2 linked regions of the Roseisolibacter agri genome follow. The protein of the gene in region 2 binds, or shares a complex with, the protein of the main gene of each other region. Links are inferred from orthologs where the notes say so. Each region holds a gene or a part of one and is shown on either strand. Other genes may lie near its edges. The genes, in order: smc and rosag_RS15295.

Region 1 (4,506 bases), 260 kb from region 2 along the record:
GCCGGTCGTGATGAGCGTGTCGAGCAGCGGCCGCGTGAAGCGCGGTGTCGTGTCGAGCTCGAAGCGGAAGCGCAGTGGGCCCGGGCCCGTCGCGACCGCCTGCAGCAGGAAGGTCGGCGTGACGGTCTGCAGCGAGTCGCCGCCCGCCGCCGGCGGGACGACCTGCACGCTCTGCGACTGCGCGCGCGCGACGCCGGCCGGCACGAGCAGCGCGGCCGCCGCCAGCGCGAAGAGCGCGCGCGCGACGACCGCGAGCCGGAGCGACCTGCGCCGCTCCCGTGCGAACGTGCGATGCACCGTGCGCGACCGCGCGGTCAGGTCGCCGCGGTCGCGGGCTCCGGCTCCGCGCCGTCGCTCTCCGCGTCCACCGCCGCATCCGCGGCTGCATCGGCCGGGGCCTCCGTCGGCCCCGCATCCACCTGCGGCCCGCCACGCAGCCGCACGCTCACCAGCGAGCTGACGCCCGGCTCCTGCATCGTCACGCCGTACACCGCGTCCGCCGCCTCGGTGGTGGTGCGCGGGTTGTGCGTGATGATGATGAACTGGGTCTTCGTCTTGAACTGGTTCAGCATCCGCACGTAGCGCCCGACGTTCTGGTCGTCGAGCGGCGCGTCCACCTCGTCCAGCAGGCAGAACGGGCTGGGCTTCGTGAGGAAGATGCCGAACAGCAGCGACAGCGCGACCAGCGCGCGCTCGCCGCTGGAGAGCAGGTGGATGCGCTGCGTGCGCTTGCCGCGCGGGCTGGCGTGGATCTCGATGTCGCAGTCGAGCGGCTGGTCGGGGTTCTCGAGGCGCAGGTCGCACTCGCCGCCGCCGAACAGCGTCATGAAGATCTGACGGAAGTTCTCGCGCGCCTGCGCGAACGTCGCCAGAAACAGCTCGCGCGCCGTCGTGTCGATCTCCTTGATGGCCTGCTGCAGCGACGCGCGCGCCTGCGCGAGGTCGGTGCGCTGCCCGGTGAGGAAGTCGAGGCGGCGGACCTCCTCCTCGTGCTCGTCGATCGCGAGTGGGTTCACGACGCCCAGCTGCTCCAGCTGCCCGCGCAGCTCGTCGAGCTCCGTGCGCAGAGTGTCCGCCTCCACGTCCACCGGCTCGAACGACGCCAGCAGGTCGTCGAGCGGGCGGCGCCACTCGGTCTCCAGCCGCTCGCGCAGCGCATCGCGCCGCCCCGCCAGCTGCGTGTGGCGCAGCGACGCGGTGTGGAACTCGTCGGCCAGCGCGCCGTTGCTGCGGCGCACGTCGGCCAGCGCCTGCTCGGCGGTGCGCAGCGCCTCGTCGGCGCCCTGCACGGCCTGCTCGGCGTCGGCGAGCCGCTCCTCGACGTCCTGCAGCTGCTGCCGCTTGGACTCGAGGTCGAGCGCCCACACCGACATCTGCTCGGCGAGCGCGCTGTCGGCCGTCGCCAGCGACGACAGCTCGCGCTGCAGCGACTCGAGGCGCTGCGCCTGCGTCTGGATCTCGTGCGACAGGCGGCGCTCGCGATCGACCGCGACCTGCAGGCGCGCCTGCGCCTGCGCCTGCTCCACCTGCCAGACGGTGCGCTCCTCGCGCGCGGTCTCGAGCTGGTGCTCGCTCTCGGCCAGCGCGCCGCGCGCGTCCGCGGCCTCCTGCTCGCGCGCCTCCGCCTGCGCCAGCGCCTCGCCCGCGCGCGCTTCCAGCACCCGCGCGCGTTCGGCCAGCTCGTCGACGCGCTGCGACAGGCGCGCGGCCAGCTGCTGCGCGTCGGCCAGCTCGCGATCGGCGCGCTGACGGCGGCGCTCGAGCTCCGCGCGCTGGTCGTCCGCGCGTCGCGCCTCCTGCTGCGCGACCGTCGACGCCTCGGCGGCGACGGCCTGCTGCGCCTCGGCGGCGGCCAGCGCGGCGCGCGCGCCCTCCAGCGCCTGCCGCGCCTCCTCACGTCGCGCGTCGCTCTGCTCCAGCTGCGCGCGCAGGTCGCTCAGCTCCGCGCGGCGGCGCAGCGGACCGGGGCCCGACGTCTGCCCGGGGAGCAGCATCGCGCCGCGCGCGTCCACGAACGCGCTGCCCTCGCCCAGCACCTCGACGCCGCCGAGGAGCGCGCGCACCCAGCTGCCGGCCGGCTCCGCGGCACGCACGCGCGCCGCGAGGCCCGTCGCGTCCACGGCCATGCCGTCGGGCGTCGTCGCGCTCGCGAAGGGCGACGTCGCGGGAATCGCGTCGGCCGGCAGGAGGAGCAGGGGACCGAGGTTCGCGGCCGCGTGCCAGCCGCGGATGCGGTCCGCGACGTCGCGGTCACGCACGACCACGGCGTGCACGGTTGCACCGAGGAAGCGCTCGACGAGCGCGGCCGCCTCGCTGCCCGCGGTCACGAAGTCCGACAGCGGCCCGAGCACCGCGCCGTCGCCGAACTGCTGGCGCTCCTTGAGCAGTCGCGCGGCGGCGGGCGCGAGGCCCACGCGGTCGCGCTCCAGCGCCTCGAGCCCGTTGATCTTGCCCTGGATCGACGTACGCATCTCGTCGGCGCGCGCGAGCTCCGCGCGCGCGCCCGCCTCGGCGTCGCGCGCCGCGCGCACCGCGAGCCGCGCCTCGTCCAGCTCGAACTGCGCCTGCGCCACCTGCTCGCGCGCCAGCTCCAGCGCCTCGGCGGCGGCGGCCATCTCGCGCTGCACGCTCTCCATGCGGTCGGCCAGCGCGGCGAGCTCGGTGTCGAGCGCCGCGCGCCGGAGCCCCACCTCCTGCTCCTCGCGCTGGGTCGCCTCGCGGTCGATCTCCAGGCGGCGCGCCTGCTCGCGCAGCTCGCGCGCGGCGCGCTCGGCCTGCTCCACGCGCTGGCGCGCGGACGCCACCGCGCGGCGCGTCTCCTCCTCCAGCGCTGCGCGCTCGGCCAGCTCCTGCGCCGCGCCCGAGAGCGTCTCCTCGCACTGCGCGCGCTCGGCGATCGCGCGCTCGCGCTCCTCCGCCACGCGCAGGCCGAGCGCCTCACCCTCCTTCTGCTCCTCCTCGGCGCGGCTGCGGCGCGACGTCGCGTTGCGCTGCCGCTCCTCGGCCACCGCGAGCTCGCCCTGCAGCTGCAGCACCGTCTGGCGCTCGGCGGCCACGATGCGCGCCAGCTCCGCGCGCTGCGCCTCGGCGTTGGCGCGCGTCTGCTGCGCCGTCTCGCGCGCGCGCTCGAACTCCGCGAGCGTCGCCTCGGCCTGCGGGTTCAGCAGCTGCAGCTCCGCCAGGCGCGCGTCGAGGCGCGCCAGCTCGTCCTTCCACTCCGCCATCTCGCGGCCGGCCAGCGTCAGCTCGACGTTGAAGCGGCGCGCGGTCAGCTCGGCGTGCCGCTCGGCGCGCTTGCGCTGGCGCGCGAGCGCGCGCGTCTGGCTCGCGACCTCGTTGATCAGGTCATCGAGGCGCGACAGGTCGACGCTCGTCTCCTCGAGGCGGCGCTCGGTGCTGCGGCGACGGTCGCGGTAGAGGCCCACGCCCGCCGCCTCCTCGAACAGCTCGCGCCGGTCGTCGGGACGGTCCGAGAGCAGCGCGTCGATCATCTTGCTCTCGATGACGACGCCGCTGTCCGCGCCCAGGCCCGTGCCGCGCATCAGGTCCTGGATGTCGCGCAGGCGGCACGCGGTGCGGTTCAGGAAGTACTCGCTCTCGCCCGAGCGCGACAGGCGCCGGGTGATGACGACCTCCTTGAACGGGACCGGAAGCGTGCCCTCGCGGTTGTCGAAGTGCAGCGAGACCTCGGCGACGTTCACCGGACGGCGCGCCGACGAGCCCTGGAAGATGACCTCGGTCATGCTCCCACCGCGCAGCATGCGCGCGCGCTGCTCGCCGAGCACCCAGCGGATGGCGTCGGAGACGTTCGACTTGCCGCAGCCGTTCGGTCCGACGATGGCCGTGGCGCCCTTGTCGAACTGCAGGAACGTGTGGTCGGCGAAGCTCTTGAAGCCCTGCAGCTCCAGCTTGGTCAGGCGCACTTACAGACTTCTCCCGGTTCGATAGACCAGCCGCGGCCGGATCCCCGCCGACTGAAGGGTACGGGCGTGGAACGCCGCCTCGTCCTGCGTGCGGAACGCGCCGGAGTACAGCGCCACGAGCCCGTTGCCGCGTGCGAGCGGATACGACGGGATGTCGCGGCGCTCCAGCTCCGCGATGCGGCGCGGCGCCTGCGCGGCGGGCACGCTGTCGGCGATGAGGAACGCGAACGGCGTGCGCTCCACGACGCCCGACTCGTCGCCCAGCACGCGGCGCGACGCGAGGCTGTCGCGCAGCGCCTCGGCCTCCTCGCGCGTGCGGAAGGCGCCCACGTACGCGTAGAACCACGGCCGGTTCTCGAGCAGCACGGGCGCGATCACCTGCGCCGGCAGCGTCGCGCGGTCGACGTTCGCGGGCAGCTGCACCGACGTCTCCGTGCTCGCCGAGTTGGTCTGCACGGTGTACATCGCGCGGTCCACCGTGTCGGCCGCGTTCTCGACGGCGAGGCTCGGCAGCGTGTCGGGCGGCGGCGGCGCGGCGGCCGCGCGTGCGGAGTCGGCCGCCGCGCGGCGCGCGGAGTCGCTC
Region 2 (3,276 bases):
GTCGCGACGGACCGCGGCCGGGCGCGCCCGCGGGCAGCTGCGGGCCACCGCGGCGCGCGGGCAGGTCGCCGCCACCGCGCGTGGTCGCCTCGGGGCGCAGGGGGCGCGCGGGCCGCCCCGAGGACGGGCGCGACTCGAACGCGCGCTCGTCGACCGCCGGTTCCGCCGGTCGCGGACGGCGCGGGATCGGGCGCTTGGGCGCCTTCTTCGCCTTCTCGCGCTCCTTCCAGGCGGCGGCGTCGCCACGCTCGGGGCGCGGCGCGCGCTCGGGACGGATCGGCTGCGCCGACCACGCGTCGCGCTCCGACGTCTCCGCACGCGGCGCGCGCGTCGGACGGTCGTAGCGCTCGCCGCGCGTCGGCTTCTCCGTCGGCGCGAACGCGCCGCGCGCAGGGCGCTCGTCGCGCGACGGACGCGCGGAGCGGGCGGGCCGCTCGTCGCGACCGCCGCGCGATGGCGCGCCACGCGACGGAGCGCCGCGGCCCTTCGCGCCGGCCGTCTTCGCGCCACGCGAGGGCGCGCCGCGCGATCCCGCCTTGCCTGCCGGCCGCGACCCGCGGTCGCGGCCGTTCGTCTCGCGCGGGGTCACGGGCGCGTCTCCATTCGGGTGGTCACAACGTGGTCAGGGCGCAATTACAGCGGCCGCGGATCGGCGCGCAGGGCGATCGCCAGCTCGTCGGCGCGCGGCAGCTCCTCCAGGTGGCGCAGCGCGAACTGCTCCAGGAAGGCGGACGTGGTGCCGTACAGCAGCGGACGGCCGAGTCCCTCCGAGCGCCCGACGATGTCGATCAGGCCGCGCTCCAGCAGCGCCTTCAGCACGCCGCCCACCGACACGCCGCGGATCTCCTCGACCTCGGCGCGGCCGATCGGCTGGCGGTACGCGATGATCGCGAGCGTCTCCAGCGACGCCGCGGAGAGGCGCTGCGGACGCTGCGCGAGCTGCGCGCGCTCGATCGCCTCGCTGTACTCGGCGCGCGTCAGCAGCTGCCAGCCGCCGCCCTGCTCGACCAGCTCGAACGAGTGGCCGGTCTCCGGGTCGTCGTAGTGCGCACGCAGCCCGTCGAGCGCCGCCTGCACGTCCTCGGGCGACGCCTCGGCGTCGAGGGCGCGCAGCTCGTCCAGGGGCACCGGACGGCTGCTCGCGAACAGCGCCGCTTCAAGCAGCTTCGCCAGCGGACTCACGCGTGATCTCCACGATCGCGAACGGTTTCGGTTGGGCGAGGCGCAGCTCGCCGAGCTTCGCCATCTCCAGCAGGGCGAGCAGGACGCTGAGGATCTGCCACGGCTCCGCGTCGGCGCCCACGACCTCGGTCCAGCGCGTGCGCGCGCGGAGCGCCAGCGCGCCGCGCACCGACGTGATCGCGCCCGCGACGTCCAGCGCGCGCTGCACCACGTCGTGCACGGTCGGCTCCTTGGCGACGCGCAGCACGCGGTCGACGGCCGACAGCAGCTCGGTCAGCGACAGCGCGAGCGGCGGCACGCCCGCCGGCAGCGCGGCCATCGGCGCGAACGACCCGCGCACGAAGCGGTCGCGGCGCTCCTCGCCCAGGCGGTCCAGGTGCTCGACGACCTCGCGGATCTGCTGGTACTCCAGCAGCCGGCGCACGAGCTCCGCGCGCGGGTCCTCCCAGCTCTCCTCGTCGCCGCTGCGCGGCAGCAGCAGCTGCGCCTTGATGCGCAGCAGGCGCGCGGCCATCTCGAGGTAGTCGGCCGCCTCGTCCAGCGCGAGGTGCTGGATGCGCGCCAGGAACTGCTCGGCGACGCGCGCGATCGGGATGTCGTAGACGTCCAGGCGCTCGTCGCGGATCAGCGACAGCAGGAGGTCGAGCGGGCCGGAGAACTCGGGCAGCTCGACGACGAACGTCGCCGGCGCGCCGGCCGTCGCGGCGTCCTGCGCCGCGCCCTGGGTGGTGGCGGGCGCGATCACAGGCCGCTGACCGGCAGGACGTACGGCGCGACCGTCTGCAGCGCCGCGCGGTTGATCGCGACGGCCGGCGAGAGCCAGGCCCGCAGCGCGCCCTGCCCCATCGAGAGGAAGAGCAGCAGGATCAGCATCCCGAAGCGGCCGAACTCCACGTAGCGGATCGCCCACGCGGGCGGCAGCAGGTACTTCGCGACGTGCGAGCCGTCGAGCGGCGGGATCGGCAGCAGGTTGAAGAACGTCAGCATCAGGTTGAACCAGATCCCGTGCCGCAGCATCTCCTGCAGGAGCGCGAGCGTCGACGTGGCGTCGGGCAGCGCGCGCCCGAGCAAGCCGAGGAGGACGATGAGGAGCGCGCAGACGAACGCGAGGACGAAGTTCGTCGCCACGCCGGCGAGCGACACGATGATGTCGCCGCGCTTGTAGTCGCGGTAGTTGCGCGGCTGGACCGGCACCGGCTTCGCGCCGCCGAAGATCGGCCCGCCCATGACTGCCAGCATGACCGGGAGGATCACGGTCATGAAGGGGTCGATGTGCTTGAGCGGGTTCCACGTCAGCCGCCCGAGCTGGTACGCGGTCGGGTCGCCCTGCTTGTAGGCGGCGTAGCCGTGGGCGTACTCGTGCGCGACCATCGAGAACAGCAGGACGGGTGCGACGAGGACGAGGGTGCGCAGGTCCACCGAGAACGGAAGCGGGAGGGACGGCGCGGGCGCGCCTGGACGCGGTCGGCGGCGCCGGGGATCGGCCGGGAGGCGCACGACCGGGCACACGAGGGGCGCGGACGGCGGCGGCAGCGCGGCGAAACCTAGTGGCGCCCCCAGGGCAAGTCAAAGCGACACACCGTGCAAACCCGTGTCGTGCCTTGACATGGGATACCGGGTGGGCTAGCCTTCGACGCTTCGCGCGACCTGCGCGCCACGTCTGTCATCTGCCTGAGAGTTCTCCAAAGTGCCGAACATCGCCTCCGCCAAGAAGAACATGCGGAAGTCGCGCGCTGCGGCTGTGCGCAACCGCGCGCAGCGCTCGGCGCTGCGGACCGCGCTCAAGAAGGCCCGCGCCGAGGGCGCGCCGGCCGACACGACCGCGCTCGCCGTGAGCCTGCTGGACCGCGCCGCCCGCAAGGGCCTGATCCACAAGAACAAGGCGGCGCGCCACAAGAGCCAGCTCGCCCGCAAGGCGGCGGCGGTCTGAGCGCCTGAGCGTCCAGCGCGAAGCGACGCGGGGCCGGTCCAGTGATGGACCGGCCCCGCGTCGCTTTCCCGGTCTGCGCCGGCCGCCTCAGAGGGCGGCCAGCTCGCCGCCACAGCGCTCGCAGTACCACTCGGTCGGGTAGTTCATCGCGCCGCACTCCTGGC

What was found.
Region 1: the proteins of rosag_RS15295 (region 2) and smc are in contact, whole or in part, in a crystal structure (PDB 3ZGX), measured with the Bacillus subtilis proteins. The link is inferred for Roseisolibacter agri from one-to-one orthologs.

What each region holds. Positions count from the first base shown.
Region 1 is NZ_BRXS01000004.1:449,613-454,118, forward strand. What follows is about bases 115-4,323. They hold smc (chromosome segregation protein SMC), read right to left. Parts: upstream 3,924-4,323; coding sequence 315-3,923; downstream 115-314. Other genes in these bases: rosag_RS14165 (hypothetical protein), read right to left, coding at 115-297; rosag_RS14175 (hypothetical protein), read right to left, coding at 3,924-4,323. Outside these bases: more of rosag_RS14165, read right to left, coding at 1-114; more of rosag_RS14175, read right to left, coding at 4,324-4,506. UniProt on the Bacillus subtilis protein: Required for chromosome condensation and partitioning.
Region 2 is NZ_BRXS01000004.1:704,573-707,848, reverse strand. The notes cover bases 43-3,021. They hold rosag_RS15295 (segregation and condensation protein A), read right to left. Parts: upstream 1,928-3,021; coding sequence 1,157-1,927; downstream 43-1,156. Other genes in these bases: rpsT (30S ribosomal protein S20), read left to right, coding at 2,870-3,021; rosag_RS15290 (site-2 protease family protein), read right to left, coding at 1,924-2,601; scpB (SMC-Scp complex subunit ScpB), read right to left, coding at 634-1,182; rosag_RS15305 (pseudouridine synthase), read right to left, coding at 43-589. In the rest of the region: more of rosag_RS15305, read right to left, coding at 1-42; more of rpsT, read left to right, coding at 3,022-3,112; rosag_RS15280 (hypothetical protein), read right to left, coding at 3,200-3,276. UniProt on the Bacillus subtilis protein: Participates in chromosomal partition during cell division. May act via the formation of a condensin-like complex containing Smc and ScpB that pull DNA away from mid-cell into both cell halves.